Regions from separate parts of the Agarivorans sp. JK6 genome, predicted to be linked through region 2. Evidence: predicted binding sites of a transcription regulator. Region 2 holds the regulator's gene; each other region holds the start of a gene.

Region 1 (10,961 bases), 1.7 Mb from region 2:
GGCTTACCCGCCCTTGTTCTAAAAACACCATATAATCGGCTAAACGTTTAACCTCTTCTAAGTCGTGGCTTACATATACAACCGGAATCGAAAGCTGCTGGTGTAGTCTTTCTAAATAAGGAATGATCTCTTGTTTTAGAGTGGCGTCTAATGCTGATAGCGGTTCGTCCATTAACAATAGCTTTGGTGAACTTAGCAAAGCTCTAGCAATCGCTACACGCTGGCGCTCTCCCCCCGATAAACAGCTGGGTCTGCGTGTTAATAAATGTGAAATACTCAATAATTCACAGGTATCGCTAATACTTACTTTTCGTTTTTCTGGACGTGTTAAGCGGTGACCAAACAACAAATTTTGCTCTACATTTAGATGTAGAAATAAGCTGGCTTCTTGGAATACATAGCCAATTTCTCTTTGATGAGTAGCAAGATAGATCCCTTGCTTATCATCTTGCCAAACCTCACCATTAACCGAAAAATAGCCACCACTAAAACGATCTAAACCAGCCATTGCGCGTAAACACGAGGTTTTACCTGAACCCGAAGGGCCAAACAAAGCAGATACACCGGTTTGTGGCAAAGTAAGCTCAATGTTCAACGTAAAGTCATCACGCTGGCTGTGCAATTGCAATTCTAAGCACATAGTTTAAGCCTCTGTTTAGTAAAATCGTTCAAGCTGTAGATGATTAACAAAGCAACAAATGAAAACACCAACATTCCGCCCGCTAACCAATGCGCTTGACCATATTCTAATGCCTCAACATGGTTATATATTTCTATCGACATCACTCGCGTTTCACCTGGAATATTGCCGCCGATCATAAGCACAACACCAAACTCTCCAATGGTGTGGCAAAAGCCCAAAATGGCAGCAGCAAAAAATCCTGGCCTAGCAAGCGGAAAAGCGACCTTCCAAAATACTCGCCAAGGACTTGCACGTAACGTCATAGCTACTTCTAAGGGTCGTTTACCTATTGCTTCAAAAGCGTTTTGCATGGGCTGTACAACAAACGGCAAGGTATGTACTACGCAGGCAATCACAATACCGGTGAAGGTGAATGGCAATCGCCCTACTCCTAGTTGCTCAGATAAGCTGCCTAAGGGGCCGTTTGGCCCAAGCAACAACAGTAGATAAAAACCCAATACAGTTGGCGGTAGCACTAGCGGCAAGGCGAACATTGCACCAATTAGTGACTTTAAGGACGATTGAGTTTGCGACATCCACCACGCCAAAGGCGTGGCAATAATCAATAACACCAAAGTAACAACACAGGCCAACTTAAGCGTTAGATAAACCACATTTATATCGGGCATTTAGCACTCCTTTGCCATTTGGCTACTTAACGTCGTATCCAAAATCTTTAATTAGCTGCTTAGATTTTTCTGTTTGCAAATAAGCTAAAAATTGTTTTGCGGCTGCATTGTTACTGCCTTGCTTAAGTAACACTGCGTCTTGTTTAATTGGTGAGTACAGCTCATTTGGCACTAACCATAGCGAGCCGCCGTTTAACTGCTTATCAACGAGTACTTGGGATAAAGCAACAAAACCGAGATCAACAGCGCCAGAACTAATTTGTTGGTAGGTTTGTCCAACAGATTGCCCCTCTACAAACTTAGGCTCAAGTTTGTTGTAAACGCCAAGATTTTTCATTGCGCTAACCGCGGCAGCCCCATAGGGAGCCGTTTTAGGGTTACAAATAGCGATATGCGTTAATTCTTCTTTTAGTATTTCACCTTTGTCGTCCACTAACTCGGGGTTGTTCGACCACAGCACCAAGGATCCTAGGGCATAGGTAAACTGGCTTTTTGGCTCAGCTAATCCCTCTTCTACTAATAAACTAGGTCGTTGTTGGTCTGCGGCTAAAAATACCTCGAATGGCGCACCATTTTTAATCTGTGCATATAACTTACCTGTTGAACCAGCAGACACTTGAACGTGATGCTCGGTTTCTTTTTGGTAGTGATCGACCAAGGCCAAAACAGGTTTATAAAAATTTGCAGCAACAGCTACTTTAATCTCTGCCGCTTGAAGGCTTGTTACCTTTAGTGTTGCTACAACCAGTAAAACCCAACTAACACATAACTTGCTTAATAGTTTTTTCATTACTACTTCCTAGAGTTTAATAACTACAAATAATGACTGCGGATGCACTAAAAGAGACGGCTACTTGGCTCTGCTCTTTTATGTCGAGTTGTTCCTCAAGTACGCTTGGAACAATAGCGGATAAGTTTTTTTGTTCAGCCAGCTGGACACTAATATCCAAGTTGTCTGGCCCTTTGTTTATGCGGCTAACCCGCCCTACAAATTGGTTAGTATTACTTTTGGCGGTGTCTGCACCCTTGCGTATGCTTACTTGAGAGGCTTTTATCAAGCACAATACTTCACTTCCCAACGTAAGATTTAGCTCATCTACAGATTCCATAGACAGTAAGGCGTTAACGGTTAGTTGGCGGCTTATTGCCACTTTAACCAAACAGTTGACTGATTTTTTATCAATCAATACAACTTGGCCGAGTAGTTGATTTCTTGCGCTGCAACGCAAACTCATACGGCGCATTAGTTGTCTAAATTCAACTACGTTTAGCTGCTCATCACAGGGTTCGTTAATTTTCGGCTTCAATTGTTCAAAAGCTTGTTGGTACTCAAGCTCTAAGGCTCGGTATAAACTTAACAGGCCGATTCCGTAATCGGTCAGCTGAGTTCCGCCTCCATGTTTACCACCACTTTTTTTAATGACCAAAGGATGTTCAGATAAGTTGTTAATTGCATCTAGCGCATCCCAAGCCGCTTTATAAGACATAGGAATAGACTTAGCCGCTGCACTTAGAGAACCGTATTCAGTAATGGCCTCTAAAAGCTTTATTCGTTTATCACTAAGAAATGGACCTAGCTCACTGCAAAGCTTAATTTTTCCCATCAGTGGTTGGTTGGTATGATTAAGTTCTCTTAAGGTCATATTCGCACCTATACAACGCCTTTAGGCGCTCAGTTAAATTGAACAAATGCGAATTAAACGCACCGTTACTTACCTTATTGCAAGCACGACGCCAACCAACAAATATCGTTAAAAAGCCCGTTAACATTAGGGTTAAGCAACAAAGATAAGGTGACAAATAGCTGTAGCGAAGCTAACAAACCACGCTGTATTGTTGGGTATATAACGAAGGTCTAAAACAAGAAAAAAGGGCTAACTTAATTAGCCCTTTGAAACAATGTTAATCCACAAAGCATTCGGAATAGGATGAACATTCCTGACAACTAGGTGCTCTGCACACGTAGTCTCCACCCTGTTGGCAAAGCTGACGGTAAAAAAAACGTTTCCAGCGCATGTTGTTAGTATTTTGCTGATGTAATAACGGAAAGTTATATTTAAGTAATTCACCAAGTTCACTACGATTGCGCAGCCCTAAGCTATGCCAAAGATGCGATTGAGATAAACAGGCAGTGGCCACAATAATTGCCATTTGAAAGGCAAAAGGCACTTTGTCGTTGCAATGAGCAAATAGCAGCGCACTTAGCTCGTTGCGTTCTTGCATGCGTAGTTCAAATACTTCTTCTAGTACTTGAACGCGTTTACGCAAACCCGCTTTAAAAGGCTGTTTCCACAAAAGCTCTTGTTTACTAATATCGTCACTAGCAATAGCCCGTTTTAAGTCCATATAACTGGCATTATCTAAGCCAAGACCATAAGGCAGTTCGGCTTGGCCATTTAATTGGCTATGAATGATCAACTTAAACCAATTTCTATTGTGCATAGACATTGGCGGGCAAACCCGAGATAAAGCTTGTTGCCACTCTGTACCTATAAAACTAGTGGTTTCTTGAAGAGTTTGTATTTCCATAAACGCTCCTAACTTAAGGCAATAACGTTGGCTTCTTGGGGCAATCCGGTTAACGAACCAGGAGGGTTTAACGCACAACCGTTTGCATCAACAATGGCGTTTTCAACGGGGCAAATTTGAGCACATTGAGCACCATTAACATTGTTTGCACACTCATCACAGCGGTGTGCAATAACCGCAAATTGTTTATCGCCACTGGTAATCGCTTTACTAGGGCAAACTTCTTTACAGGCGTAACACGCTATACATGATTGAGTAATTGATAAGGCCATTAGCTACACTCCCCCATGCTACAGCTAGATTTGCTTGTGGTTGCCAGTTGCGCAGCTAACTGCTGTTGAAGGTCTTCAAGAGCGCCCCGTATATCCCGCAGGGCATAATCGGTGTTTGCTTTTACGTTCATTGCAGACAATTCCTGCTGCGGAGCATGGCCAATTCGACTACACAAAATTGTGTCGACGTGTTTTAGTTGGCTCAAATCTTTGACTGCGGAGTCATCGCACTGCTCACTGCCTTGGCAATACTGCTGCCAAGAAATGTCATCTAACTGAGTAATCTCGTCTGCGCTTACTCGATACATAGAAAACTGCGTGGCGTGGCCAAAATGCTGATCAATCAAGCTCAAACTACTACTAGCAACAGCAACCTGTATCGACCTTGCTACCTGTGCTGGCTCACTATTCTCGAGCGCAGCCAAATCTATGTCTTGGCCTAACTTACCTACAGCGTCAGCGCGACATTGCTGGCAATGAGTCATTTGCTGCATACTCTGACCGGCTTGCTCTCTAGCAAGGTTTAGCTCTTGCTTGGTGGGTTCTCGCTGACCCATTAAACCAAAGTAAGTACCGTGTGCTGGATCAGAGATTAGCGGCATAATGTTATGAATAAAGGCACCATATCTACCCAATACTTTAGCCAGCGATTCAATATGGAAATCGTTGATCCCTGGGATCAATACCGTATTAACTTTTACTAGCATCCCCGCCTTAATAGCCGCTTCTAAACCCAGTAATTGGCGATCAATTAGGGTTTGCGCTGCTTCTCTGCCCCTCAAGCGACGTTGGTTGAAATACACCCAAGGGTATATACGTTGGCCAATATCAGCATCAATACAGTTAATGGTAATGGTTAAATGCCTAACACCTGCTTCCATCAGCGACTCAAGTTGATCTGCTAAGGCCAAACCATTAGTAGAAACACATAGGTGAACATCTGAATCTACTTTGTCTATGGCCTTTAAGCTCGCCAAAGTAGCCTTGGGATTAGCCAAAGGGTCTCCTGGCCCAGCAATACCTACCACTTGGGTTTCTGGAACATGCTGCTTAACTTTAACAAAACGCTTTACTGCTGCTGCTGGAGAAAGCAACTTAGAGACGACTCCGGGTCGGGTTTCATTACTGCAATCAAATTTTCGATTGCAGTAATTACATTGAATATTACAAGCAGGCGCTACAGGTAAATGTATTCGGGCATACTGATGGCCTTCTTTTGAAAAGCACGGATGTTTTGCTACTAAAGCAGCTTGTTTACTGGCTTGAGCGCTTAACGGATTCTCTCCATTGGGCTGCTTAAGTGGTTGTATTGTCATGAAAAGCTTCCTTGTACACTACTATATAGGTAGTTTTGCAAGTGCTGTTCCAAGTATCTTTTTCTTTAAATACAGTTACTTAAATCGAACAAACACCTTAAAAGTAAGCTTGTATGTCGTATTTGTTGTAAACGCGACAGAGTGGCGGTGTTAATCGCAGATAAATTTTGCCATCTCTTTATAACTAATGTGGTAGCTAATATCCCTCAATAACAGCCATTTATATACAATGACCTGATTACTCCGAGATGCTGATTGTAGTAGTGCCGAGAAGGTAAAAGGACCTTTAAGTCGCCCATTGCCGATGCTGTAAAAGGATTTTTGGATTTTAAAGGTACAAACAAAGTGGCCTGCATTTGATTGATTACCAAAGTCACCCCAAACAACCAACAGAAGCTTGGCTTGGGGTAACAAAGATGAAGGCAGATGATGCAAAGCGAAAGCGGCTAGGTCATAGCAAAAGCCATGACCATCGCGTAAAGTTTCAGACGGAGTTTTCCACCAGAAGCCATTTAAAGCGGCTTGCTTACGCTGTTGTTGATTTGTATAGCTAAGCCGCTGTTGCATAAACTGGCATAGGTCCGTTACATCGCTAAATGCCAGCTGTTCCATTAAAGCTGTCTAACGTTAATATTCATTACTTGAATACGATAAGCTATTTGCCTTGGTGTCATATTGAGTAGGCGAGCAGCTTTAGCTTGCACCCATCCAGCTTGCTCTAAGGCTGCAATAACTCGCTCCCTCTCGTCCATTTCCTGGCTTTCCAAGTTAACTTTTTCGATGCTTGGCCGTGGACTAATTTTAGGGCCATCTAAACCATCGATAACAATTAAATCTTGATCAATTACCCCACTTTCGCTCATCACCGATGCGCGTTCGAGCAGGTTCTCCAACTGACGAACATTACCGGGCCAGTCATAGGCCATCATCATACGAATGGCGCCATCGGTAAGCTGTAGCTTGCGCCGTTGTTGTTTAGCCAGTTTTTCAATCAAAAACTCAGCTAAGTCGGGTAAGTCTTCAATTCTGTCCCGCAGCGATGGCGGGAACATCGGCATAACATTTAGTCGGTAATACAAATCTTCGCGGAAACGATCTTGCTTAACCTCTTCTTCTAGGTTTCGATTTGTTGCCGCCAAAATACGCACATCTACGTTAATGGTTTGGGTACTGCCTACTCGCTCAAATTCCCCTTCCTGTAATACACGCAATAACTTGGCTTGAAAGGCTGAAGAAATTTCACCAATTTCATCTAAAAACAGGGTGCCACCGTCAGCCATTTCAAAACGACCTTTGCGCTGTTTTACCGCTCCGGTGAACGCGCCCTTTTCATGACCAAACAACTCCGACTCTAACAAGTTGTCGGGTAAGGCTGCGCAGTTTAATTTAATAAAAGGCCCAGTAGCTCTAGGCGAGTTGTAGTGAATAGCATTAGCAATAAGCTCTTTACCGGTGCCGGACTCACCGCGAATAAGTACCGTACTGTCCCATTTAGACACTAAGCGAATTTGCTCAAACACTCTGCGCATTACCCGAGAATGACCAACGATGTTGTCCATACTGTAGTTGCTTCTTACTTTGCGTCTTAACCTGTCGCGTTCAGCCTCCAATTGGTCAGTTTGCACAGCAACGTCTTTGGCAAGCAATACACTTTTTGCAATTAGGTTTGCGGTCATCTCCAAAAATCGGGTAAACAAAGCTAGTTTTTCTGGAGCATCTATTTGTGGTTGAGCCGCCAATACGCCTAATACTTCATTGGATTTCTTAATCGGTACAGCAATAAATGGTAAATCTAATGCATACAAATCAAGTTTATCTGCAAAGCGTAAATCATTAGACACTTTGCTTAAAACAATAGGCTGTTTCTGTGTTAACACCGTACCAACGATGCCCTCGCCTGGTCGATAACGGATGTTTTTAGCAACACTATCGTTGGCATGATTCGGCGTATGCACTGTATCAACGCTAAGCATTTGCTCGTTTTCGGCAATGAGCGCTAACATTGCGTGTTGTAACATGGCTTTGTCGTGCAACACTTGCAGCACTTTGTTTACGCTTTGTTTGTAATCCAAGCTATTGGTTAATACGCTGCTTACGTCGTACAAAGCTGCCAAGTGTTGCTCGGCGATATGTGATTCTCGTTTTGTTGAATAGTCCATTATTCACCTCGCTTACGGCTACGAAGAGGAAGAACGATGCGAGCTTTACAGCCGCCTAATGAAGTTGATAAGTACTGAACGGTACCGCTGTGTTCACTCACTACTTGCTGCACAATGCTCAAACCAACACCACGACATCCGCTGTTATTGTTTGGTTTGGTACTGTAGAAGGGTTCAAACACTTTTAGCTGCAACTCTTTTTTAATGCCTGGCCCACTGTCTTCGACAGTGACTTCTATTTCGTCATCAACTAACTGGGTGCTACAAACAATTTCACGGCGTGTTTTCTTGCCGTAATCGATAGCTTCTATCGCATTATCTATAAGCTGTTTTAAGGCCACTCGAATACGAGAAGGCTGTCCAGTTAACGAAGGCAATGTACCGTTTAAACTTAGTTGCATAGTAATGCTGCGATTTAGTAAACGGTCGCTGGATAACTCGGTCACTTCATGCACCAATTGATTAATGTTTACCGACTGGCTAGCCTCGTAGGGTTTACGCGGTAAGGCGCTTTCTAGTTGGGCAATTGCAGCGTGGCCTGCTTGTAAACCCGCTTGCATTGCAGCCGTTCTGGCACAACTATTTGATACACCACAGAACATCTGTAAGGCTGAATCAATCATGTTGATTGGCCCTTGGATCTGATGAATTGCCGCATGCAGCGCCTCTTGCATACTGTGTAAGGCTTCTGACTCTTCTGTGGAACGGCGCAACTCCGATAACTGTTGCTGGGCTTGGCGGCGTCGTTCTTTGGTCACTTCACTTAAGGTAATAACCAAGTAGCGGCTAACTTTGGGTACAAAATAATCATCAACCTCAGACCCACTGATATTCACCGTAGACACACAACAGCTAAACCAGCGTTTACGCTTGCCCTTACCTACTTCAACGTTAAAGGTCTGCCCTTCGTTAAACGAGCCATCAACTTCCTGTTTACCTTTTAACTGATTTAAAGCAATCGCTACCGGTTCATCGCTAAAATCACTGCGCAAGGTTTTGTAAGAAAGGTTATCTAGCACAACTTGATGACTTTGGTCGAGCAAGGCGATAGCAACCGGCGCTGTATTCAGCACTGCTTCAACCATTAACTTTTGATTAGCCGCTATAGTTTGTTGCTGATGGCGTTCACTAATATCTCGATGAACACTCATATAGTGGGTAATATTGCCTTGCTGGTTACGTAAGCCGGTTATCGATAACTCTGCAAGATAGCGTTGACCATTTTTCTTCTTGTTAACTAAACGCCCTTGCCAACTCCCTCCGCTACTTATGCAGCCCCATAGTCCTTGGTAAACCTCGTTTGGCGTTGTTTTATAACTAAGTAAAGAATGGTTTTTTCCTATCAAGTCCTTTTGCTCGTATCCGGTGATCTCGGCAAACCGCTTATTCACAAACATAAAGTTTGCGTTTAAATCACTCACCGACATAGCCATTGGCATTTGCTCTAACACACTAAAGCATTGCGATAGGATTTGGTTTTCACTTAATGGAGCAAGGTCTTCAAAGGCCTGCTCTAAGGTAGATTTAAGTTCATTCATCATTCAATCAATCCTTTGCATTGCTGAGTTAATCGCTGAACATACAACTACAATGCAAGCGGCATTCCTCCCTGCGACACTACGTGCCACAAGGGTCGGCTGAATAAACATTGTTTGATTTACAACAATTTTAACTAATCTATCAGTTAAAATTGTTGTATTTGTCACCCTAAAATTTCCCTTAGAAACTCTGCCCACAAGCGACTAAAGCCCCGTATTACTCGGGTTCTTTCCCCAATATGGTTCATTTCACCAACTTGGTACATGCAATGCAGTACTGCCATTAGTAGTACAACTGTGTGGAGTATTTGATGGCCGACTACCTTCTCATTTTTATTAGCACTGCCGTGGTAAATAACGTGGTGTTAGGCAAGTTTCTTGGTTTGTGTCCGTTTATGGGGGTATCGAACAAAATCGATAGCGCCTTGGGTATGGGTTTAGCAACCACCTTTGTATTGTGCTTAGCGGCTATCGCCGCTTGGCTAATAGAAGCACTGCTACTTGCTCCCTTAGGCATTCAGGTTATGCGAATTTTAGTGCTCATTTTGGTCATAGCTGCTGTGGTTCAACTTACCGAACTGATCATTCAAAAAAATAGCCCCGAGCTTTACCAAGCCTTAGGCATATTCCTGCCCCTTATTACCACCAACTGCGCTGTGTTAGGCGTTGCCTTACTGGTAGTTCAAAACAACATGAACTTTTTACAAACCCTTTGTTATGCCTTTGGTTCTGCAGCAGGTTTTAGCTTAGTGATCGTGTTATTTGCTGGCTTACGCCAACGCTTAAAACTAGCCAAAGTACCAGCAGCATTTGCAGGCTTACCGATAGCATTCATTACCGCAGGATTACTGTCGATGGCCTTTTTAGGTTTTAGCGGCTTAGTGAACTAATAGGAGAAAGCCATGATTTTAATATCAATCATTTTACTAATCCTACTAGGAGCAAGCCTTGGAGCATTGCTGGGTTGGGCCTCTAAAGCACTAAAAGTAGAAGGCGATCCACGAGTCGATGAACTCGAAGCCATGCTACCCGGTGGCCAATGTGGTCAATGTGGCGAACCGGGCTGTCGTCAAGCAGCAGAGGCCATGGTTAAAGGTAATTTGGCTCCTACCAGCTGCCCGCCAGGCGGAAATGGCCTTGCAGCCAGCATAGCCAACTTACTAGGCGTAGAAGTGAGTAATGATCCCGATGCAGTGCCTGTTGTGGCTTATATAGAAGAAAGCCAATGCAGCGGCTGCACTCGCTGTTTTAAAGCCTGTCCCTTTGATGCCATTGTTGGCGCCAGTAAACAGATGCACACGGTCATTAGTCAGGTTTGTACAGGTTGTCGTTTGTGTGAGAAAGCTTGCCCGCAGGGGTGTTTAAGCATGCAAGCCCAGCAAGTACAGCTTAATACTTGGCAATGGCCAAAACCTCAAACGGCTTAAGGAGTGACTATGTTTAATCTAAAACCTAAACCGTTTAGCGGTGGCGTTCACCCCAAGGGCTATAAAGAGCTTACCCAGCAACAAGACATTAGCAAAGGCTTTGTGCCTGGCCGGGTGTACTTAGGTATGCAACAGCGAAATGGCTCCATGCTTAACAGCCTCGTAGCGGTTGGTGACACAGTAGTTAAAGGCCAACTTATCGCCCGTGGCAGTAACGACATGACGGTGCCTTTACACTCACCAGTAAATGGCACTGTAGTAGACATAAAGCCCTACTTAAGTAGCCACCCATCTGGAATTAAAAGCCAGACCTTGGTCATTGCCAATAACGGTGACAAACACTGGGGTATTGATTACCCGCCAAGCGACTACCAAAAACTTAGCCACGAACAAATTATTGAACGAGTAC
Region 2 (10,961 bases):
TGCTCTAACTCAAGCGCTTGCGATAAAATTTCTTCGATTTGTTCTGGTTGCATAATTCGCTCCGCGTTAAGTGCGTTAATCTTCAAAGTGCAGCAAGCTGTCTAACTCATAGAGTTTAAATAACAACTTGGCTTGTTCAGGACAGCGCTTAATTAATAAGCGCTTACTGGGTTCCGGTTTTAAGGCGGTGATAATAGCGGCTATTCCTGCAGAGTCAATCCGCTTGAGCTTGGCGAGATCTAATTCTTGAGCTTGGCAAGTCAGTAATTCGTTCCACTTAAGTGCAACTTGCTGGCTATCCCAATCTCCGCTAAGCGATAAACACTGCTGCTCAACGCTCAATTCTGCCTTCATGACTTAGACTCATTAGCCGCAAAGTTTTTGTCTTGTAGCAGCTTAATAACCCCATCAATACCATTGGCGCGAATCAGGCTATCCATCTCAGATTGTTTTGTTGAAAGTAAACTAACACCCTCTGCGATGAGATCGTAAGCCAGCCAACGGTCGGGGCTGTCAGGTGTTTTGTTCTTAAGCTTACGGAATTTAAACTCCAACTTGATCGGTGGACGTTCACCATCAACAAATTGCGCTTTAACGCCAACTTTAGATTTTCCTTCTACTGAACGTTCTGGCTCAATATTTACTTGTTGTTGCTTGTATTGACCCAAAGCTTGAGTGTAAGTACTTACCAAATATTCTTTAAAAGCGGCGGTAAACTCTACCCGTTGCGGCTTAGTCGTTTTTTTAATTTGCTTACCTAACACTACAAAAGAGGCGTAGCGGTAATCGATGTGCGGCATTAATTGTTCGCGCACAATATCTTCAATTTGCTGAGCTGAATCCGCGGCGTCTCGATCGACTTCAGCCAAGCGACTAAAGGTTTGCTCTGCCACATAGCTCATCAAACGATAGGGGTTTTCGTTTACTTGTTCAGCTAAAGCATTAACACTAAACAGCAGCGTTACTACCAACATCAAGCGTCTTATAAACATGCTATTTCTCCGTTATAGAAAACAGGAATTGCCCAATTAGTTCTTCAAGTACTAACGCCGATTTGGTGTCTTCGATCACATCACCGTCATTCAGCTCTTCAATGTCATCCAATACAAAACCCGGTGTCAGACCAATATATTGCTCACCTAACAAGCCGGCTGTAAGAATGGATAATGAACTGGTCTCGGGGTAAAAACCATATTGACGATACATGCTTAAGGTGACTTTTGGCATGTAATCCTCGGTATCAAGGTGAATCTTCTCTACACGACCAACAACCACACCGCCAACTTTCACTGGCGAGCGTGCTTTTAGCCCGCCGATATTGTCAAACTTAGCATACAAGGTATAGGTATCGGTGTTTTTACCTAATTGGCTATCAGCTATCTTTAGTGACAAGATCAGTAAGGCTGCAATGCCTAGCAACACAAACAAACCAACCGACAATTCTAATTTATTTACTTTCATGTTATTCCCTAAACCTAGCTGCCAAACATCAAGGCGGTTAGTACAAAATCCAAGGCTAAAACCAACAAAGAGGCATGCACTACGCTGCGTGTAGTCGCTTGGCTAATTCCCTGAGCGCTCGGCATCGCATCGTAGCCATTAAATAACGCCACCCAAACTACTGTTATAGCAAACACCGCGCTTTTAATAATGCCATTGCCAATGTCTTGACCAAATTCAATTGAAGCTGCGGTAATTGACCAAAAGCTGCCGTTATCCACTCCAAGCCACTCAACACCAACCAAAAATCCGCCCCATATACCTACTAGGTTGAACATTAAAGTAAGCAGCGGCATGGCAATAAAACCAGCCCATAAACGTGGAGCAATTACCCGTTTAAGTGGATCAACGGCCATCATTTCCATACTCGAAAGCTGTTCGGTGGTTTTCATCAAACCTATTTCAGCCGTTAAAGCTGAGCCAGCCCGACCTGCAAACAACAATGCTGTAACCACTGGGCCAAGCTCGCGTAACAGCGACAACGCCACCATAGGACCAAGACTAGTCTCGGCGCCAAAATCTACCAAAATGTGGTAGCCCTGTAGGGCGAGAACCATGCCGATAAATAGACCGGAAACCACAATAATAGGCAGAGACTGCACACCTACTACGTAAATCTGGCGGATAGTATCTTTAAGTAATTGTTTGCTTGGTAAACATAGTAGAGCATGCCAAAGCATTAAGCTGGCACGCCCTAGCGCACCAATACGTAATAAGGTGTTGCGGCCTAAGGCCACAATAGCATCAATCATAAACTCGCCTTTAATGCTTGCGCGTAATCTTCAGCAGGATAGTGAAATGCCGCGGGTCCATCAGCCTGACCTTGCAGGAATTGGGCTAAACGAGGGTCTTGATTATTGGCAATTTCTTCAACCGTCCCTTGTGCTAGAACACTGTGGCCATCAATAACAAAGACATAATCAGCAATGCTTAGCACCTCATTCACGTCGTGAGAAACGATGACTGAAGTGAGTTGCAGGCTTTGATTCAAACCTTGAATAAGCTTAATCAGTACCCCCATCGAGATAGGATCTTGACCAACAAAAGGTTCATCATAAAGAATAATTTCTGGCTCTAAAGCAATCGCACGAGCTAGCGCCACACGACGCGCCATACCACCAGATAAATCGCCAGGCATTAACTCGGCTGTTCCGCGTAGGCCTACTGCCTGCAATTTCATCAACACTAAGTTACGCAGCACCGGCTCGGGTAGCTTGGTATGTTCACGCAATGGAAAAGCAACATTTTCAAAAACGTTCAGGTCGCTAAATAAAGCGCCACTTTGAAACAACATGCCAATACGTTTACGCAATTTGAACAAATCACTGCGCTTTAGTTGATGAACATCTTGGCCATCAATCAGCACTTGGCCAGCAGTCGGCTTTAACTGACCACCAATTAATTTAAGTAGTGTTGTTTTGCCAATTCCACTAGGCCCCATAATGGCTGTCACTTTGCCGGTTGGGATATGTAGGTCTAAGCCATCAAAAATGACTTTATCACCGCGTTGAAACGCCAGTTGTTTTACTTCAATCAAACTATCCGCCACTCCGTGAGCAATCTTGATTGGCCAAGGCAGACATATTATTGAGATAATTGCTTACACTCAAGGCTAAACTCTTCCCTTTTACCGGGAAAATGCCGACAATGCCTCGATTTTTTTACATCGCGGATATTTTTTAATTTAAGGACTTGCATGCTAGTTGAATGTTTATTGTTAATTGTTGGCTTAGCATTATTGGTATGGAGTGCCGACCGTTTTGTTTTTGGTGCGGCTGCTATCGCCAATAATTTTGGTTTATCACCAATGATTATTGGCTTAACCATTGTGGCCTTAGGTTCGTCGGCCCCCGAAATTATGGTTTCTGCCACCGCATCTTTAGAAGGCAAAATGAATACCGCGGTGGGTAATGTCATTGGCTCTAATATTACCAACATTACCTTAGTACTAGGTTTAACTGCGCTGCTCAAACCCTTGCTGGTATCTTCTTCTACTCTGTTTAGAGAACTACCGATGGTGTTAGGTGCTACTGCAGTAGCGGGCTGGGTATTACACGACCAACAACTGGGTTACCTTGAAGGGGTTGTTCTACTTATCTTATTTATAGCGCTTATGGCCTACTTAATCGTTAACTCCCTACGCCAACGTAATAGCAACACCGTAGACCCAATGGTTGAGGAAGCTGAGTCGGAAGTCCCTAATGACGTGCCAACTGGTAAAGCATTGTTTTGGTTAGCGGTAGGTATGGTGGTGCTACCTCTTAGCGCTGATTTATTAGTGGGCTCGGCCTCCGAAATTGCCCGCTACTTCGGTATGAGTGACCTCGTTATCGGCTTAACCATTATTGCCATCGGCACCAGTTTGCCAGAGCTAGCTGCTTGTATCGCAGGCGTGATAAAAAAAGAAGACGATTTAGTTTTAGGCAACATTATTGGTTCTAACCTTTTCAATATTTTGGCTGTATTGGCGGTACCAGCCATGTTGGCGCCAGGTCCTATCGACGCCAACGCTGCGGGCCGCGATTTTTATGTGATGATGGGTGTAACCGTGGTGCTGTTTGTAATGGCCATGGGTTTTGGTAAAAGCCGTAAGATATCTCGATGGGAAGGCGGCTTATTGTTAAGCGGCTTCATAGGCTACCAAATGCTATTATTCTTAGCATAAGCCGCTGTTGTCACTAATTTTAAAACTAAGGGGAAGTGAGTGTCATTTGATTACATCGCTGTTGCTAAGCGAGTACTAGAAATTGAAAGCTTAGGTATTGATAACCTTCACCAATATATAGACCAAGAATTTGCGGCTGCCTGCGAAATGATACTGGCCTGTAAGGGCAAAGTTATCCTCACAGGCATGGGTAAATCAGGTCATATTGCCAACAAAATTGCTGCCACCTTAGCATCTACTGGCACACCCGCTTTTTTTGTCCACCCTGGCGAAGCCTGCCATGGTGACTTAGGCATGATCGCCGCCGACGATATCGTATTAGCTTTGTCTAACTCAGGCGAATCTGAGGAAATATTGTCTCTTTACCCGGTGTTTAACCGCATTGGTGTGCGCTCTATTGCCATGACTAGTAACCCCAACTCATCCATGGCAAAGCAGGCCAACTATCACTTATGCATCTCAGTGCCACGTGAAGCGTGCCCCTTAGGGCTAGCACCAACAGCAAGCTCTACTGCCACCTTGGTAATGGGCGATGCTCTAGCAGTTGCTTTATTAGAAGCTCGTGGCTTTACAGCCGACGACTTTGCCCTGTCCCACCCAGGCGGAACCTTAGGCAAAAAACTGCTACTCAGTGTGAGCGACTTAATGCTAACTGGGGAACAAATTCCGCTAGTAACAGTCGAACAAACTATTCGCGAAGCGCTATTCGAAATCACCGCCAAAGGTTTAGGCATGGTGGGAGTACTTGATTCCAAGCAGCAGCTGGCCGGCATTTTTACCGATGGCGACTTGCGACGTATCCTTGATCAGCGCATCGACATTCACGATACCCAAATTGGCCAAGTGATGACGCAAAACCCCAAAGTAATTGACAACAATTGGCTAGCTTTTGATGCCTTAAAATTGATGAAAACCAAGTCTATTAACGGTTTGTTTGTGCTGAACAATAAAGCCGTTGTGGGTGCATTTAATATGCATACCTTATTACAAGCTGGAGTTTACTAGTGACAATTAACACGCCCTATGGCGCGGTAAGCCAAAGCAATTTTGACGCGGCAGCAAAAATTAAACTTTTAGTTTGCGATGTAGACGGGGTTTTCTCAGACGGTCGCATTTATATGGGCAATGACGGAGAAGAACTTAAAGCCTTTCATACCCACGACGGATTTGGCATTAAAGCGCTACTGAATATCGGCGTCGAAGTCGCTATCATCACCGGCCGCCAATCTAATATTGTGCAACAGCGTATGCAGGCTTTAGGAATTACTCGTATCTACCAAGGCCAACAAGACAAACTCGTCGCCTACCAGCAAATGCTTGAACAATTGTCATTAGCTTCTGAAAACGTAGCCTATATTGGCGATGATGTGGTCGACACCTCCGTAATGCGCGCCTGTGGTTTAGGTGTAGCCGTGCAAGATGCTCATCCCTTGTGTAAACAAAGTGCCAACTTTATCACCCAAACCCGTGGCGGTTTTGGTGCGGTTCGAGAGCTTTGCGATCTAATACTGCAAGCAAAAGGCGAGCTTGATAATGCTCAAGGTATGAGTGTATGAATCGCCCAACCTGGTTCTTTGCGAGCTTATTCATCTTAGCCTTGGTGCTGTGGCAGCTGAGTCCTTCGGAAACTCAGCAGCTAAGTGCTAAACGCGAAGCCAGCAAACCAAACTTTGTTGCCGAAAAGCTCTACAGCGTGAGTTTTGGCGAAGACGGCAGCCCGCGCTATCGGATCTACGCTGAGGAAATGGAGTTTTTTGAACAACTTAAGCACACAACTTTTGCTCAACCAAAGATCTTAGTGTACCCAGATCCAAGCCAACCTGTATGGCAAATTGTGGCCGATCACGCTACAGTACAGCAGCAGCAAAACGTCATTTTAAATGACAATGTAGTAATTAAAAATTTAAGCCGTGGCGAGTATGTTCGCGACTTAATAACCGAAAAATTGGAGATCGACCTGCAAACAGAAACCATGAGCAGCGATCAACCTGTTACCGTTTATGGCCCTTCATACGAACTGTATGGCGTTGGCATGGACGGTGATTTAGCCAACGAAATAGTGACTTTATTAGATGATATCGAAGCGGTTTACCACAACCCACAAGAGTAAGTTAGCACTTGCAGCTAGCTTGTTTATGCTTTCTTGGGGTTCACAAGCACTAGAAGACGACTTCAACAAACAAATTATTGTTGATGCTGACCGCCAGCAGGTCAATATCAAAGAAAACCGAGTTACCTTTTACAATAATGTTGTGGTGACTCAAGGCTCGATTAAAATGCACGCCGAAGAACTCAGTGTTATTGGTAGCGAGGAAAAAGGCAGCGAAGTAATGATCGCTAAAGGCGAACCAGCAACGTTTTATCAATTACTTGATAGCGGCAAGCCAATTGAAGCTGAGGCTAACGAAGTGCGTTACGACCTAAAAACCCAAACGCTAACACTCACTACCAATGCTCAACTCAAACAAGAAGAGAGCTTGGTAAAAGGTAAAATGATCAAATACAGCATCAACAAACAAGAAATGGTGGCACAAGGCGACGAAAACAGCCGTGTAACTACTATTTTCCTACCGCAGCAGCTTGACGAACTAACGCCCAAGGAAGACCAGCAATAATGAGTACCCTAATTGCTGAAAACCTAGCTAAAGCCTATAAGGGCCGTAAGGTCGTTAAAAACGTTAGTCTAAATGTAGAAACCGGTAAAATTGTTGGCTTGTTAGGTCCCAATGGCGCTGGCAAAACAACCACTTTTTACATGGTGGTGGGTTTGGTGCCTCGTGACCAAGGCCGAATCCTCATCGATGATGACGATATCTCTAGTACAGCGATGCACACTCGTGCACGTAAAGGCATTGGCTACCTTCCGCAAGAAGCGTCTATCTTTCGCCGCTTATCTGTGGAGAAGAACATTCTTGCCGTATTAGAGACCCGAAAAGACCTCGATAAAGAGCAACAAATTGGTGCGTTAGACGACCTTCTTGAAGAGTTTCACATTGGCCATATTCGCAAAAACCTAGGCATGAGCTTGTCAGGTGGTGAACGCCGGAGAGTTGAGATTGCTAGAGCTCTAGCCGCCGCACCTAAGTTTATTTTGCTTGACGAACCCTTCGCAGGGGTAGATCCTATTTCTGTTATCGATATTAAAAAGATCATTGAACACCTACGTGATCGCGGTCTAGGTGTACTAATTACCGACCACAATGTTCGAGAAACTCTCGATGTTTGTGAGCATGCCTATATCGTTAGCCAAGGCGAATTGATAGCCTCAGGAAAGCCAGAAGAAATTCTCGAAAACGAACATGTGAAACGAGTTTATCTCGGAGAACAATTCAAGCTATAGTTAAAGTGCAAGTTTAAAAAAAGACAATAAGAAGAAGGAACAGCGGTAGTTAATGAAAGCATCTTTGCAGTTGCGTCTTGGTCAGCAGTTAACCATGACCCCCCAGTTACAACAGGCCATTCGCTTACTCCAGCTTTCAACACTGGATTTACAGCAAGAGATTCAAGAGGCTCTGGAAAGTAACCCTCTGCTTGAGGCGGATGAGTCTCACGCCAGTGATAGTGACGCAACCGACGCTAAATCTGCCAACGAGAAGTCTACCGAGGCCGAATCCACTGCGGACATAGACAACAGTCAAATTGAAGCAGGCGATGCCATTAACCAAGAAACTGTTTCTGACGACCTTCCTGTTGACTCTACTTGGGACGATATCTACAGCGCCAGCTCTGCCCCAGCCAGCTCATCTGGCAGCGCCGTGAGCGATGACAACGATATGTTGTTTCAGGGCGAAACTGTCGACTCTTTACAAGACCACTTATTGTGGCAAATGCAACTCACTCCATTTAGTGAAGTAGACCAAGCCATTGCTTTAGCCATTATTGATGCGGTAGATGAATCGGGCTACCTCACCCAAGACTGTGAGCAGCTACTAGAAGGCTTACGTTCAAGCGATAACAATGACTTAGATGTAGAGCTAGATGAAGTAGAAGCAGTACTTAAACGCATCCAACATTTCGACCCCGTTGGTATAGCAGCGCGCTCGCTGCAAGAGTGTTTACTAATCCAATTAAGCCGTTTTGCCGAAGACACACCTTGGCTAAATGAAGCCAAAGATGTAGTTTCAAATCACATAGATGTATTAGCTAATCGCGATTTTCGTCTATTAGCCCGCAAAACCAAACTTAAAGAAGACCAGCTACGCGAAGTCATGCGTTTGATTCATACGCTTGAACCTCGGCCTGGTAACGCGGTTGAGCCTAATCAAGCCCAGTATGTTATCCCGGATGTATCGGTTGTAAAACGCCAAGGTCGCTGGGTTGTAGAACTCAATCCAGATGCAATGCCTAAGTTGCGTGTTAACTCCCACTATGCATCTTTAAGTAAAACCTCTACCAACGCTAACGATACCCAGTTTATTCGTAGCCACTTACAAGAAGCCAAGTGGTTTATTAAAAGTATCGAGAGCCGCAACGAAACCCTATTAAAAGTATCCAACTGCATTGTTCATCATCAACAGGCGTTTTTTGAGTATGGCGAAGAAGCCATGAAGCCAATGGTACTGAACGATGTTGCAGAAGCTGTAGAAATGCATGAATCCACCATTTCCCGGGTAACCACCCAAAAATTCATGCATACACCTCGCGGCATCTTCGAGCTTAAGTATTTCTTTTCTAGCCATGTGGCTACCGATGGCGGGGGTGAGTGCTCATCAACCGCTATTCGTGCATTAATCAAGAAACTGGTAGCTGCCGAAAATACCAGTAAACCACTCAGCGACAGCAAAATTGCTGATATTTTGGCAGATCAGGGGATCAAGGTGGCAAGACGTACGATTGCTAAATATCGTGAGTCTTTAGCAATTCCACCTTCTAACCAACGTAAGAGCCTTATCTAAGGCCACTAAAAGGGGAAGATATCTATGCAAATTAACCTTACTGGACACCACGTAGAAATAACTGAATCTTTGAAAGAATATGTCCACACCAAGTTTGCCAAACTCACCCGACGATTCGATCAGATCAATAACGTTCACGTCATCCTCAACGTAGAAAAACTGAACCAAATTGCTGAAGCCACATTACATTTAAACGGCGGCGAAGTATTTGCAACCTCTGAGCATTCTGACATGTATGCCGCCATCGACAGTCTGATTGATAAACTTGATCGCCAAGTCATCAAACATAAAGAAAAACTTAACAAACGTTAGCCACCCCCATGCAACTAAATAAAGTACTTAGCTTGGACTGCACCCAAAGTGCAGTTCAATGCTCTTCAAAAAAACGCGCCCTAGAAATAGTAAGCGAACTGGCCGCCAAGCAGCTTGATACCACTACTCAATGCATTTTTGAAAGCTTGTTAAATCGAGAAAAAATGGGCAGTACAGGTATTGGCCAAGGCATCGCTATTCCTCATGGCCGTATCGACAATCAGCATCAAGCCACAGCGGTTTTCTTGCGTTGCGATCCCCCTATTTCCTTCGATGCTATAGATAACAAGCCGGTAGACTTGGTATTTGCATTACTAGTACCCGAAGATCAATGTAAGCAACATCTTAATACTCTAGCTCAAGTAGCTGAAAAACTTAACGATAAGCAAATATGTAAACAACTTCGTTGTGCACAAAGTGATGACGAATTGTACGACATCATGGTAGCCTAATACTCTAATCAGCCTTAGGGATTATCATGGAACTGATCATCGTTAGTGGGCGCTCGGGTTCAGGTAAAACCGTCGCCTTAAGAGTATTGGAAGATCTCGGCTACTATTGCGTCGACAACTTGCCGGTTGTGCTTTGGCAATCACTTATCGACAACTTAAAAAAAACCTATTCTAAAGTAGCCATTAGCATTGATATTCGAAATCTTCCCGATGAGCTATCACCGGTAGGACAGCTAATACGAGATGCAGGACCAGACATTAATCTATTAAGCATTTTTTTAGATGCTAAAGATGAAGCGCTGATCCGTCGCTACAGCGAAACACGCAGGGTACACCCGCTTAGCCAAAGTAATTTATCTTTAGCAGAAGCGATTGAATCAGAAACCGAGCTATTAGCTCCCATTTCTAGAAATGCCGATTTGCGTATCGATACTTCCCGTTTATCGGTACACGAGCTAAGCGGCTTGATTCGCTCACGCGTTACTGGTGACCAACAACAACAGCTAATTTTGGTGTTCGAATCCTTTGGATTTAAAAATGGCGTGCCTAACGATGCCGACTACATGTTTGATGCGCGTTTTTTACCTAACCCACATTGGCAAGAGGAGCTGCGCCCACTTACCGGCTTAGATAAAGCCGTGCAAGAATACTTGGCTGCGCAGCCTTTAGTTAGCCAATATATCGAACAAATTAGCCAGTTATTGCAATCTTGGTTACCGCATTTAGAAGCTAACAACCGTGCCTATTTAACCATTGCGATTGGCTGTACTGGCGGACAACACCGCTCGGTGTATGTGGCCGAGCAACTTGCTAGCCTCTTTAGCGCTCATCGAAAAGTACAACGACGCCACCGAACTTTGGAACATCGCCTTGAAGCTCACTAGACAAGTAGTAGTAAAAAACAAATTAGGCCTGCACGCACGTCCTGCCACCAAGTTGGTTGAGCTGGCACAGCAATTTGACGCTGAGCTGAGTATTATAGATGGTGAGAAAACGGCTTCTGCTGCCAGCGTTATGGGTTTACTGGTGCTAGCCAGCGCGCAAGGAAGTACGCTAACCATAGTATCTGAAGGTGCAGACGCAGAAGCCGCTCTAGATGCGGTTCAAGCCCTAGTAGAAGCTAACTTCAACGAAGAA
Region 3 (10,961 bases), 1.8 Mb from region 2:
TTGCATAGCATTATCCTTTTTGGCTATAAAGTTCTTTAGCGGTTACCACGAACCCAAGGACTAACCTCTTGCTGATAAAAATCGGCAAGCTTGGCATGAAGGTCTTTGCTTAAAGAGGTTTGGCCTGAGTAATGAGTATTTTGCTGAATCTGCTCTGGTTTGCTTGCTCCCGTAATTACGCTAGTTATTTGTGGGTGGTCAAGTAGCCAACGAATTGCACACTCTGCAATAGCTAAGTTTTCAGGAAGCAGCGCTTTAAGCTGTTCAAGCAAGTTCAATGCTTTATCTAGCGGCAAACCAGCGAAAGTTTCCCCTACATGAAAGGCTGCGCCATCTCGGTTGTAGTGGCGGTGATCCGTTTCGGCAAATTGTCGATGCGCGGTGACAGCGCCACTTAATAAACCACTGGCATAGGGCAAACGGGCAATTATTCCCACTTGTTGAGCTTGAGCTAAATCGAGCACTTCAGCTACAGCGTCTTGTCTAAATAGGTTAATGATAATTTGTAAGCTGGTTAAAGCCGGGTCTTTTAAACACAACTTGGCTTCTTCCATCGACTCTACACTTGCGCCGTAGTGCTCAATCAAGCCTTGTTGTTTAAAGTCGGCTAACCAAGTGAATATTTCACCATCACGAAGCATCTGGGTGGGAACACAATGCAGTTGAATCAAGGGAATGCTGGTTAAACCTAGCCGCTGTAAACTGGCTTCGATGCTTTGTTTAACTGTTTGTTTAGTGTAGTTATTCGGGTACAAATTTGCATCTCGGCCAAGCTTGGTTGCAATGGTTATATCTGAATGCTGTTGGTAAAACTGCCCCAGTAATCGTTCGCTAAGGCCCGCGCCATATACATCGGCTGTATCATAAAAATGCACGCCACTTTGGTAGGCCTGCTCGAGGATGGTCAGTGACTGAGCTTCGCTTACAGGGCCAAAGTCACCGCCTAATTGCCAGCAGCCTAAGCCTATTTCACTTAATACTAAGCCGCTTTTACCTAACACTCTGTTCTGCATTGTTGATCCTGCTTGGTTATGTTTTAAAACAGTGTAAACGTTTTATGTTGTTTGATATTTGGCTAGTATTAAAAATAATTGTTCAGAAATTTGGATTAATATGTTCGCAGGGCTGGTTGATTTTGTCACCGTAGTTGAAACCGGCAGTTTTACTGCCGCTGCCGATAAGCTGCATAGTTCTAAGGCTAGCATTAGCCAAAGGGTGAGTGATTTAGAACATCGTTTAGGAGTGCAGCTGTTATATCGTTCGACCCGCAAGCTACGTTTGACTGATGCAGGGGAGAGTTATTATCAAAGCTGTCGTCAAGGCCTAGAGTTGCTGGAAGATGGAGCTCTAGCAGCCCAACAGCTGCAACATCATTTACAAGGCAAGATAAAAATAAACTCCTTAGGCGGCATTTTTGCAGAGCAATGGCTGGCGCCGGCTTTGCTTACGTTTCGCCAAGAACATCCAAACATTGATATCGAGCTAGATTTGTCGTCACAACGAGAAGACCTATTAAGCTCTCCTTTTGATATTGTATTTCGAATGGGAGCTTTGCCCGATTCGAGTTTGCAGGTGAGGGTGTTAAGCCAGTTAAATACGCATGTGGTCGCTAGCCCTGAGTACTTAGGGGCTAATGGCTTGCCCAAGCACCCCGAAGAGTTGCGTCATCATCAGTGTATTTGTGGCACGGTGTCGCAGTGGCCTTTTCAAAAGAATGGGCAAAAGTTGTTGGTGTCGGTGAGTGGCTCTTTTGCCTGTCCTAATGGACACGTACTTAAACAAGCCGCCATTGAGGGTTTTGGTTTTATTCGTACTCACGATATGTACTTGCGTGACGCGCTAGAAGCAGGCCAGCTAAAAACAGTGTTAGAAGATTGGCAGGTAGTAAGCCAACCGTTATGGATGGTGTTTCCTCCGGCACGTTATCGCTCGAAACGAGTAACTAAGCTAGCTGATTGGCTGGTAGACTATGCCAAAAGGCAAGCCATTTAGCTTTTGTTAGCGATTGGCATCATTAACGCTATGGGCTTTAAAGCATTCAAGGATTAAACATGAGTAATTCCTCCCCCAGTAGTGATATAAGCGAAGCTGAATATCAGCAGCACACGATGCGCTGGGTGAAAGATTTTGTGGTTGAATACAATATTTGTCCTTTTGCAAAGCGCGAATTAGAGCGTGGTAGTATTCGCTACCAAGTAGCGATGAGCGACGATATTGAAGAGTTATTGCAGCAGTTAGTTGTAGAATGCCAGTTCTTAGATAATCAACCCGACGTTGAAACAACCTTGTTTATCACCCCCAGCTTAAGCAGTTTTGAAGACTATTTAGATTGTTTGTATTGGGCGGAGAAGATCATAAGCAAACAAGGCTATGATGGCGTTTACCAGCTAGCTAGTTTTCATCCCGACTACTGTTTTGCTGGAGAAGCAGATACAGCGCCAAGTAACTATACTAATCGTTCGCCTTATCCGGTATTTCACTTAATTCGTGAAGCAACGGTGAGTCGCTTAACTCGACTTCATCCTGATCCTGAAGGGATCCCTGAGCACAACATTGAGCTTACTGAAGAACTGGGGATTTCATCACTAAAACAGATTTTGGCGAGCTGTAAATTGTAGATTAGAGTATATATTTTATCTTATCGCTTTGAAATTACTAAGTTATTTGCTTATGCTTTGCCAGCAAATTTTACAGGAGGTGATATGTCTTTAACGATAACTGCGGCCGAAAAAGCGATTTTGGCGGATTTGTCTATTCCCCCTCGGCCTCAAGTTTTGTTAACGATTACTCAAGAAACAAAAAAAGCCGAGCCCGATGTAGCGGTTATTGCCGAGGCAATAGCTAGTGATGTAGGGATCTCTGGTGCGGTGTTGCAAATTGTTAACTCTGCTGCGTTTCGTCGCTTAAACGAGATTAAATCGATTCACCAAGCGGTGATGACTTTAGGCATTAATCGGGTATTTCCTATTGTTAAAGCGGTTGCCTTAAAAGGGGCAATGCCAGCCTCTAAAGTATTGGATAAATTTTGGTTAGAGGCTAACTTACTGGCTAGTTGCGCAGCGGCTACCGCTGAAGAGCTAGGCTTTGAATCGGCCAAAGATAATGCTTATATGCTGGGTTTGTTTCATCAGGCTGGCGTACCCGCTTTGCTACAGTCTTTCCCTGAATATGAAAGCTTACTCGCCGAGGCCAATGACATGGGATGGGCTCATCTCGCGGAACGTGAACGCAGTGAATATGGGACAACTCATGCCACTGTGGCTGCACTTATTGCGCAGCAATGGAGCCTGCCTAAGGTGATGATAGAAGCCATTTATTATCAACACGACGCAGATGGCTTATTTAGTTCGCAAGAGCTAGGTAAATCATCGCTGCTAATGTTAGCAATATTAAAAATAGCGCGTATTGTTGCTTACCGTAAACTGGGAGTAAGCAGTGAAGAAGAAGCTTGGCAGGAGAGCTACGACGGCTTGTTAGCTTTCTTGAATTTGGAAGATCAGCAGTTAGAAGACACATTAAGTGCGGTGCTAGAGGCGCAGGCATAAAGAATTGCGTTTTAACGAATATAAAAAAGGCTAGCTGAGTAAGCTAGCCTTTTTACTTTTGGAAAGGTTTAGAACGTATACGCTATGTCGACGCCCCAGTTACGGCCTGGCTGGGTGTAACGGTCTAGGCCTTGATGGTCAGATGGTTTGCCGTCTAGGTCGGTGTAGCTCCAGTATTTTTGGTCAAGCGCATTAAACAAGCCTGCTCGCAATACTAGGTCGTTCACCGGTTGGTAGTAGGCAGTTAGATCTAGCAAAGCGTGGCCAGGTGCGTGGGCGTTGTTTTCGGTAGACCAGTCGCCTTCTTTCTTGGCTGACACCATGGTTAGGTTAAGTTGGCTACCCCAAAGTTTATCTTGGTGGTCGTAGCCTAAGCCCCAAACTGCAGTAAGCGGTGCAACAGAATCTAGCGCGCTGCCATCTTCTTTATTTTTGCCTTGTGCGTAGGCAACGCTTAAGCGGCTGTAGCTACCTTTAGGTGCACCAAAGGCTTCATCTAACCAGTAGTTACCTTTAAACTCCACACCATAGATTTCAGCTTCACCAATGTTTTCATTGATGGTGATACCCGCTGGATAGCTTGGATCACTGTAATCAGTTACTGATTGAATGAAGTTGGTGTAGTCATTGAAGAAACCCACTAACTCCATGCTAGATGCTGCAGTATTGGTACGTAAGCCTAACTCGTAGCTTTGGCTCTCTTCTGGTTTAAGGTTAGGGTTAGACAAGGTGGCATAACCGTGGCCGCTATTATCAAAGGCGTAGTAAAGTTCTTCAAGGGTAGGGGCTCTAAAGCCTTCGCTATATTGAACAAATGTACTAACTTGTTGATTCCAGTGATATACCGCGCCTAAGCGTTTGGTTAAAGCATCGCTGTTATGCTCTTCAAAGCCGCTGCTGGCATCTGGTGTTGCTTTGTAGTCGTCGTAACGTAAACCAGCGGTAACTACTAAGCGTTCATCCATTAAATACATGTGATCTTGAATAAAGATCCCGCGCTTTTCGGCTTCTGCTTTAGGCACTTCTGGCGCCCCTGGATCTACTGTTCCTGTATCGTAATAATGGGTGCGGTAATCCAGCTCAAAATCACTATTGATAGCTGTTAAACCGTAGCTGATTTCGTGGCTGCCGTGGTCAAACTCCAGTAGTTTGTTGAACTGAGCATCAAACTGCAATGAGCTATCTTCACCGTTACGTTCACGATTACGGCTACCGTATAAGTCGGTAGTATCGTAGTTATTGTGCTCTGATTTACTTTGCTGATGGCTTAGTTGCCAGAACAAATCATCAAATGCGGCATTGTTGGCTAGCCATGTGTGGTTTACGCCTACACGGCTGCGAGTGTCTTTGTCCTCGCCAGTTACATTTGTGTAGGTAAAGCCTGGGAATATGCTATAGCCTTCGTTACTAAGGATGGTTGACTTAGATTCGCGCTGGAATAGCTCAGCCACTAGGCCAAAAGTATGTGCATCATTTAAGGCGTAGTTAGTTTTTAGGAGCAGGTTGTGAGAGTCAAAGTCGAGAGGATCGGCTTGCCCGCGGTCTCGGCCATTTATGTCTTCACCTGAAGAATGGGTTTTAGTTTCGCTGCCATCACGGTAGGTGTAAATGGCTAAACCTTCCCATTTTTGATAGCGCTTAGCGACCTCGACGGTGGCTTTATATGCTTCGTTAGAACTACCGTAGCCAGTTTTAAGTGCAACATGGTTGCTGTCGCCTTCAGCTAGTACATCTTCAGGGTTTTTGGTTCTTAGTAATATTGCGCCGCCTAAGGCGTCACTACCGTAAAGGCTAGAGGCTGGCCCCTTGTTAATTTCAACGGCACTTAGGGTGTCAATTTCATAAGCGTTTGGCCCCTTGTTCATCACATCGCCACCAGGGTTATAGGCAGTGGGTTGCTCGATGCCATCTACCATTAGCTTAATTCGGTTGCCATCTAGGCCACGAATATTAAAGCCACTAGTGCCAAAACGGCCTTGCCCGGTAGTGGTTACGCCGGGTTCGTAACGAACAGCGTCATTTAAATCATTAGCCATTTGCTGCTCTAGCTGCTCAGAGCTTACCGAGCTAATGCTAGAAGAGATGTCTTTGACCGATTGCTCGGTACGGGTTGCTGATACCACCACTTCGTCAAACATGGTGCTATTTGTTTCGGCATAAGCGAGAGGGCTAAGGCTAAAAATTACTGCATTAGCAATTAGAGTGCGATTGAATGCTTTCATGGTTTTCAGGCTTGTTCCTTATCCTGTTAAGTTTTAATTAGGCGGTACTATACATAATACGAATGAGAATTAAAATCATTTGCATTTAATTATAGTTTTGTAAGTAGCTAAAATTGGAAGGGCTGAATATGGGAAATATCTTGAGTTGGCATTAAAGCTCTAGCCACTAATTGAGTTTATCTAGAAGAATTTGTGTAGCCAGCCAAGCTGGATAATGGTGTTTATATAGCTGTTTGATTTGGCAGAATATACTAAGCTTTAAGCACACTTCGCCAAGCTTTGATGATTGGTGAAAATAACTCTGTATAGCGACTTAAACCTAAGGATGGAATTGAAGTGTTACAAATAAAGCGTGTTGTATGTTTAGCCTTATGCGTGTTGTTGATTAGTGCATGTAAATCCGTGGGGGTGGGTTCTGGTTTCGAGGAGCGCCCAGTTACCCAGGTTAGTGAGCCCGCTAGCAAGGTTCAGTTTAATGATGCCTTAGTATGGCTAGACAGCGCCCAACAGGGAAAGCGAGGAGTACGTTTTCTAAAAGGAGAGTATCCACTTAGTGCTGAAGATGATGAGTATTGGTACTTTCAAGCTCCGTCGGTAATTGAAATGGCAGTGCTCGAGGGGGGAAATGTTGTTGGCGGTAAAAAGATGCCAGGCGGGTTAATGCTTGCTAAAGACGAGCTAGCTACGGTACCAGCCGGTGCGTATATTGATAATGAGACTGACAGCAAGATATTGGTGCTAAAAATGGGGCGTGACTTCATGGCCTTAAAAGGTGAAAAGTGGCAAAAGCAATAAAGTTAAGCGCTTGCTTAAAGAGGCCTTAAGACCTCATTAAGCAAGCTAGTTTCATTACAACAGCGGCACCGACATTAGGGTGTCGTGAGCAGTAATAAACAGGTATTTTTCATCGGGCGACAGAGTACAGTTAGCGGTTAAACGTCCGGTACGTATTTTGGCAAGTACTTCCCCTTGAGGGGAGAACAACCACACTCCACCTGGCCCTGTGGCAAAGATGTTACCGCTAGAATGAACCGCCATCCCATCTGGTAAGCCTTGTTCTCCAGCTACACCAAGTAACGCTTTAGCGTTGTGAAATATCCGCTTGTTGCTAATACTACCGTCTAGGTTTACATCATAAGCTAACCAGCGTGGATGTTTGTCATCAGACACCGCCACAATTAAGGTTTTTTGGTCAAGCGTTAAGGCAATGCCATTTGGGAAGTTGACGCTGTTGTCTAGTAACTCAAGCTCGCCATCTTGGCTTAGACGATAGATCCCTTGAAAGTCTAATTCTTTGCGCGAGTCATTCATGCCTGAATTTAGTCCATAAGGAGGATCGGTAAAGTATAAGCTGCCATCGTTGTGGTAAACCGCATCATTTGGACTGTTTAAGCGCTTGCCTTGGTACTCGCCAGCCAGCGTAACAAATTTACTTTGAGGTTCGTTTAATGGGGCATCCATGAGTGCTACACGGCGGTCACCTTGTTGAAGTAGCACCAGCTGCCCCTGTGGGTTTAATAGCAAACCATTAGAGCCTTGCCCGTAGTCTCCTTCCTGTAGGCCAGTAGCACCTGAGTTTTCTAGGTAAAGCTCAGTACCTTTATTAGGTTGATACTTTACGATGGTGTTGTTGGGGATGTCGGAAAATAGTAAAAAACCATGTTGTTCAATCCATACAGGCCCTTCTGTCCAGCGATAGCCCTTTCCACGAATACTAATCTTGGCGTCTGCCGCAATAAATTGTTTTGCTTGTGGGTTAATCAACTCGATTGAGCCGGTTGTTTCCTCTGCATCGGCGATGGAGAGTTGATCAGAGGTAGTTGAACAAGCGCTAGCAAGCAAGCTAGCGGCTAAAACAAAGGCAGTTCTCATTTAGTATTCCTTTATATGATGAGCAATAAATACTTCTGGTTAACTAATTTGTTAAATTGGTTTTCCATTTTGTTGCTGTGATTCAAAGAATACAAGTTATTAACCTAAGTGTTTCTGCTTAAGTCTCGTTTTTGCCGCGCTTTTTTACTAAATCTCGCAAGATTACCTTAATAATTGGTTATCCACTGGGGGAGGGGAATAGGCGTTCAATGATCTTCTAAGCTTAAGCGGTTCGCTTTGAGCGTCGCTGGCTCAATAAAAGCAATACAAGCCCTAAGCTAATTAACCACCAAGTCTTCGGCTCCGGCACTGTTACAGGTGCTAAAGAGCGGCCGGTTAGTGCTTCGCGTTGAATACTTACCGTGTGGTTATCTGTCTCGAAGTTGCGACCAAAAAAGCGGATAGCGGTAATTTTGTCAGCATTGCTTTCGGCGAATAGATTAACGTAACCATAGGGTTCACGTTTGTTGCCTTTAACGCTAGTAGGGCTACCGTAATGGCCAGGTTCTAGCACAGCAGCATCAAGAATTTGGTTGGTTTTAAAGGACAACTGCTCAGACTGGGTGGTAATACTAAGTTGGTTTCCATTGTCTCCGGCACTCCACCAAAAACCAAAGTAGCCTACAGGCTGGTCAAAAATGAGCTGAACGGCACTTTTATTTGGAATAAATAAGTATTTACCTTCGCCATGTGCTCCACCATAAACGCCAAAATCAGCCACTTTGGCTTGGCCTTTATCTACCGAGTACTCTCCAAAGGCATTTTGGTAGCCATTGCTGAGTTGGGATGAAGTTAAATTGTCGAAGTTTTCTGTATAGCTAGGCCCACTTATTTGTGAGGTTTGGATGCCTGGAGCCTCAATAGTGTAAATAATGCCAGCATGGCTTGAGAAGCTAATACAAGCAGTGATAAATAAAGCATGCGATATAGATTTCATATAAACCTCGACAACTAAATTTAAGCGCTGTTTAGCGCGTAGTTAAGGTGTTATATCCAGTTTCGTGCCAATGTTTATAGTGCCTTTTATTACAAAGGCTTAGTGCCAAACAATGCTTGCTTCTAGCTTTATGGAGCGAGTTGCACTTAGCTGTTTGCAAATTGCAAAAGCCGGCTGAATACAGCCGACTATTGGTTTATTGGATGGCTTTTAAAGAGAGGGTTAGAGAAAACTTGGCCACTACTTCGTCGCCGCTAATAGAGGGGCAGGTAGCATTAATCGTTACGGCTTGGTTTACTCGCTCACCGCTTTGCATGGTTTGTTCTAGCATCTGGTCAATGAGCTTGCCGTCGGTACAACTAAAGATAACATCTGCTTCCGGGCGCTTTAAAAACTGCCCTTCAACCGCCTTAAACGCTAGCGATACTTTTTTACCATATTGTTCGGCTTTAGCAATCGCTAAGAAGCCTCCGGCTACGTCTGCGCCAACCGCTAAGGTTCCAAAGTACATACTGTTAAGGTGGTTTTTGGTTCGGCGTTTAAGGGGAATTTTAACAATAACCTTCTGTTCATCCATCTCAAGGATCTTAGGACGGCAGTACCAAATCAAGGGTACTTTGAACATACCAAACAAACTCAACATCAAGTTGGCTTTACGAACACTGGGAAGCATAACTTTTCCTTGTTTAAGAGGTCTTACCAGTAGAGCTTGTTGTTAACAAAAAGTCAACATTTGTTGTTTGGCGGATTAAAAATCTGACCAACCAGCGCCCACAATAAAGTGCAGGGTGGTATCTTCTGGGCCTCTGGCAACATCTATCCCGGTACGTAAATTAAAGCGCCTAGCCATTAGGTAACGAAAACCTAGGCCTTTAGCATAGCGGTTAGGCGTGTCACCTAGATTTTGCTCTGAGCTAAATGCTTGCCCAACACCGCCAAATACAACCGCAGACCAGCGTGCATCAAAGTCGTAGCGCAGCTCACCTTGTAAAGTCGCCATACGCTCGCCTTGGTAGCGCATAGCCGGTATGCCGCGCATATCAATAAAGGGCAGCGCATAATAAGGCGTATCGCCATGGGCGCTTGAGGCCGATAAACGCATAGAGCCTTGGAAGCTATTGCCTAGATAACTAAAGCCAGAAAACTCACCAGAGGCGATTGAATAATCATTGTCGCCGCCAAAGTAGTCAGCGTGTTTAGCGTAACTAATGTTGCCATACAGACCTTGGTTAGGGCTAAACGAGTTATCTCGAGTATCGTAGTTAAGCAACAAGCTTACTCCGCCATCTTTCATGCTCAACTGAGGCTTTAAGTAATCAGGCAGGTTGCCAATAGAAAACTCACTGTCACTATTTAAAAAGGTGTATTTGGCTCCAGCAAACCACGGGCTATCGCCCAAGCGAAAGCGGATTTGTTGCAGTAAGTAAGTACCTTTTAGATTAACTCTAATGGGAATGTCGCCAATTCCCCCTTCGCTGGGCAAGCGAAAGCTATCAATATTGGCATCTACACCCGCAATTGCACCAATGTAGCGAATACTGTCTTGCTTCCAAATGCCCATATGAAACGCCCCCGCACCTCGCGTGCCGTTTTCTGTCGCTAGCCCTAATAGACCTGACACACTAGGCGTAAGTTTAAGCGGGGCATTGGGATCATCCGGCTGTTCATTTTGCAGTTCTTCGTTTTCATGAAAAAACGCCAATACTAACCCACCGCCATAACCCACTGCGGGGTCGGTAATAATGATTGGAACCGGCAGAAAACCTACTGCGTTATCCATAAGCCATTGGCTAGCATCCATACGGCCGTCGGTAGGGTCAACAAACTGTTCGAAAAAATCAGCTTGGTTATGTCCAGAAGAAAGAACTAGCGGTAAAGCTAGGGCAAAAGAAGAAAGGCGCATATTTCATTCCTTGAAATAGTGGGCAATGTGATATCAAACACTTAGTTAGAGTTTAGCTATTCGCCAACTAAAGCGATAGCCTTTTGCGGTATTTAGTATGGAAAGCTAAAACGAAAAAAGCCTGCATAAATGCAGGCTTTTTAAAGGTGGTGCCCGGAGGCGGAATCGAACCACCGACACGAGGATTTTCAATCCTCTGCTCTACCGACTGAGCTATCCGGGCGACGGGCGCTATTAAACGAATTTTGCCGGTTTAAGTCAACCGAAATCAGTAAAAAAAATGAAATAATTGAGCTTCGATTAAATGGCACACAATAACTGGCAAAAGAATAAACAAAAAGGTGGCCTAAGCCACCTTTAGATAGTTTGGATACTTAAGTGATGGGTTTCACTGTTCTCTGTACTGGCAAAGGGTAAATGCCGATTAGAGTGGGGCTAGTTAACGTGGTGAGCAAACTATTGGCTAGCAAATGGGTATATTT

The links. The regulator sigma-54, encoded in region 2, starts transcription at its own class of promoters, with help from an activator protein. The targets are predictions, from matches to a motif close to GTTGGCACGNNNNTNGNNT.
Region 1: the regulator sigma-54 is predicted to act here: its motif matches at 5,464-5,482, upstream of nifB (nitrogenase cofactor biosynthesis protein NifB).
Region 3: the regulator sigma-54 is predicted to act here: its motif matches at 8,630-8,648, upstream of OV592_RS05150 (PEP-CTERM sorting domain-containing protein).

What each region holds. Positions count from the first base shown of each region.
Region 1 covers NZ_CP113525.1:2,274,629-2,285,589, reverse strand. Annotated here, with positions in the region: gene modC (molybdenum ABC transporter ATP-binding protein) at 1-640, opposite strand, end outside; gene modB (molybdate ABC transporter permease subunit) at 631-1,311, opposite strand; gene modA (molybdate ABC transporter substrate-binding protein) at 1,334-2,101, opposite strand; gene OV592_RS10630 (TOBE domain-containing protein) at 2,118-2,954, opposite strand; gene OV592_RS10625 (nitrogen fixation protein NifQ) at 3,214-3,840, opposite strand; gene OV592_RS10620 (4Fe-4S dicluster domain-containing protein) at 3,849-4,112, opposite strand; gene nifB (nitrogenase cofactor biosynthesis protein NifB) at 4,112-5,428, opposite strand; gene OV592_RS10610 (hypothetical protein) at 5,579-6,040, opposite strand; gene nifA (nif-specific transcriptional activator NifA) at 6,040-7,587, opposite strand; gene nifL (nitrogen fixation negative regulator NifL) at 7,587-9,128, opposite strand; gene rsxA (electron transport complex subunit RsxA) at 9,437-10,015, shown strand; gene OV592_RS10590 (RnfABCDGE type electron transport complex subunit B) at 10,028-10,552, shown strand; gene rsxC (electron transport complex subunit RsxC) at 10,562-10,961, shown strand, end outside.
Region 2 covers NZ_CP113525.1:3,976,640-3,987,600, forward strand. Annotated here, with positions in the region: gene OV592_RS18290 (BolA family protein) at 1-53, opposite strand, end outside; gene OV592_RS18295 (lipid asymmetry maintenance protein MlaB) at 76-354, opposite strand; gene OV592_RS18300 (ABC transporter substrate-binding protein) at 351-992, opposite strand; gene mlaD (outer membrane lipid asymmetry maintenance protein MlaD) at 994-1,461, opposite strand; gene mlaE (lipid asymmetry maintenance ABC transporter permease subunit MlaE) at 1,476-2,252, opposite strand; gene OV592_RS18315 (ATP-binding cassette domain-containing protein) at 2,249-3,049, opposite strand; gene OV592_RS18320 (calcium/sodium antiporter) at 3,197-4,165, shown strand; gene OV592_RS18325 (KpsF/GutQ family sugar-phosphate isomerase) at 4,205-5,170, shown strand; gene kdsC (3-deoxy-manno-octulosonate-8-phosphatase KdsC) at 5,170-5,721, shown strand; gene lptC (LPS export ABC transporter periplasmic protein LptC) at 5,718-6,275, shown strand; gene lptA (lipopolysaccharide transport periplasmic protein LptA) at 6,301-6,780, shown strand; gene lptB (LPS export ABC transporter ATP-binding protein) at 6,780-7,505, shown strand; gene OV592_RS18350 (RNA polymerase factor sigma-54) at 7,558-9,060, shown strand; gene hpf (ribosome hibernation promoting factor) at 9,085-9,372, shown strand; gene ptsN (PTS IIA-like nitrogen regulatory protein PtsN) at 9,381-9,824, shown strand; gene rapZ (RNase adapter RapZ) at 9,851-10,708, shown strand; gene OV592_RS18370 (HPr family phosphocarrier protein) at 10,695-10,961, shown strand, end outside.
Region 3 covers NZ_CP113525.1:1,085,995-1,096,955, forward strand. Annotated here, with positions in the region: gene OV592_RS05110 (aldo/keto reductase) at 1-6, opposite strand, end outside; gene OV592_RS05115 (aldo/keto reductase) at 36-1,013, opposite strand; gene OV592_RS05120 (LysR family transcriptional regulator) at 1,114-1,992, shown strand; gene OV592_RS05125 (DUF1415 domain-containing protein) at 2,052-2,618, shown strand; gene OV592_RS05130 (HDOD domain-containing protein) at 2,703-3,545, shown strand; gene OV592_RS05135 (TonB-dependent hemoglobin/transferrin/lactoferrin family receptor) at 3,614-5,767, opposite strand; gene OV592_RS05140 (hypothetical protein) at 6,104-6,562, shown strand; gene OV592_RS05145 (SMP-30/gluconolactonase/LRE family protein) at 6,617-7,639, opposite strand; gene OV592_RS05150 (PEP-CTERM sorting domain-containing protein) at 7,863-8,576, opposite strand; gene OV592_RS05155 (DUF4442 domain-containing protein) at 8,773-9,249, opposite strand; gene OV592_RS05160 (glyceraldehyde-3-phosphate dehydrogenase) at 9,325-10,479, opposite strand; tRNA gene OV592_RS05165 (tRNA-Phe) at 10,627-10,702, opposite strand.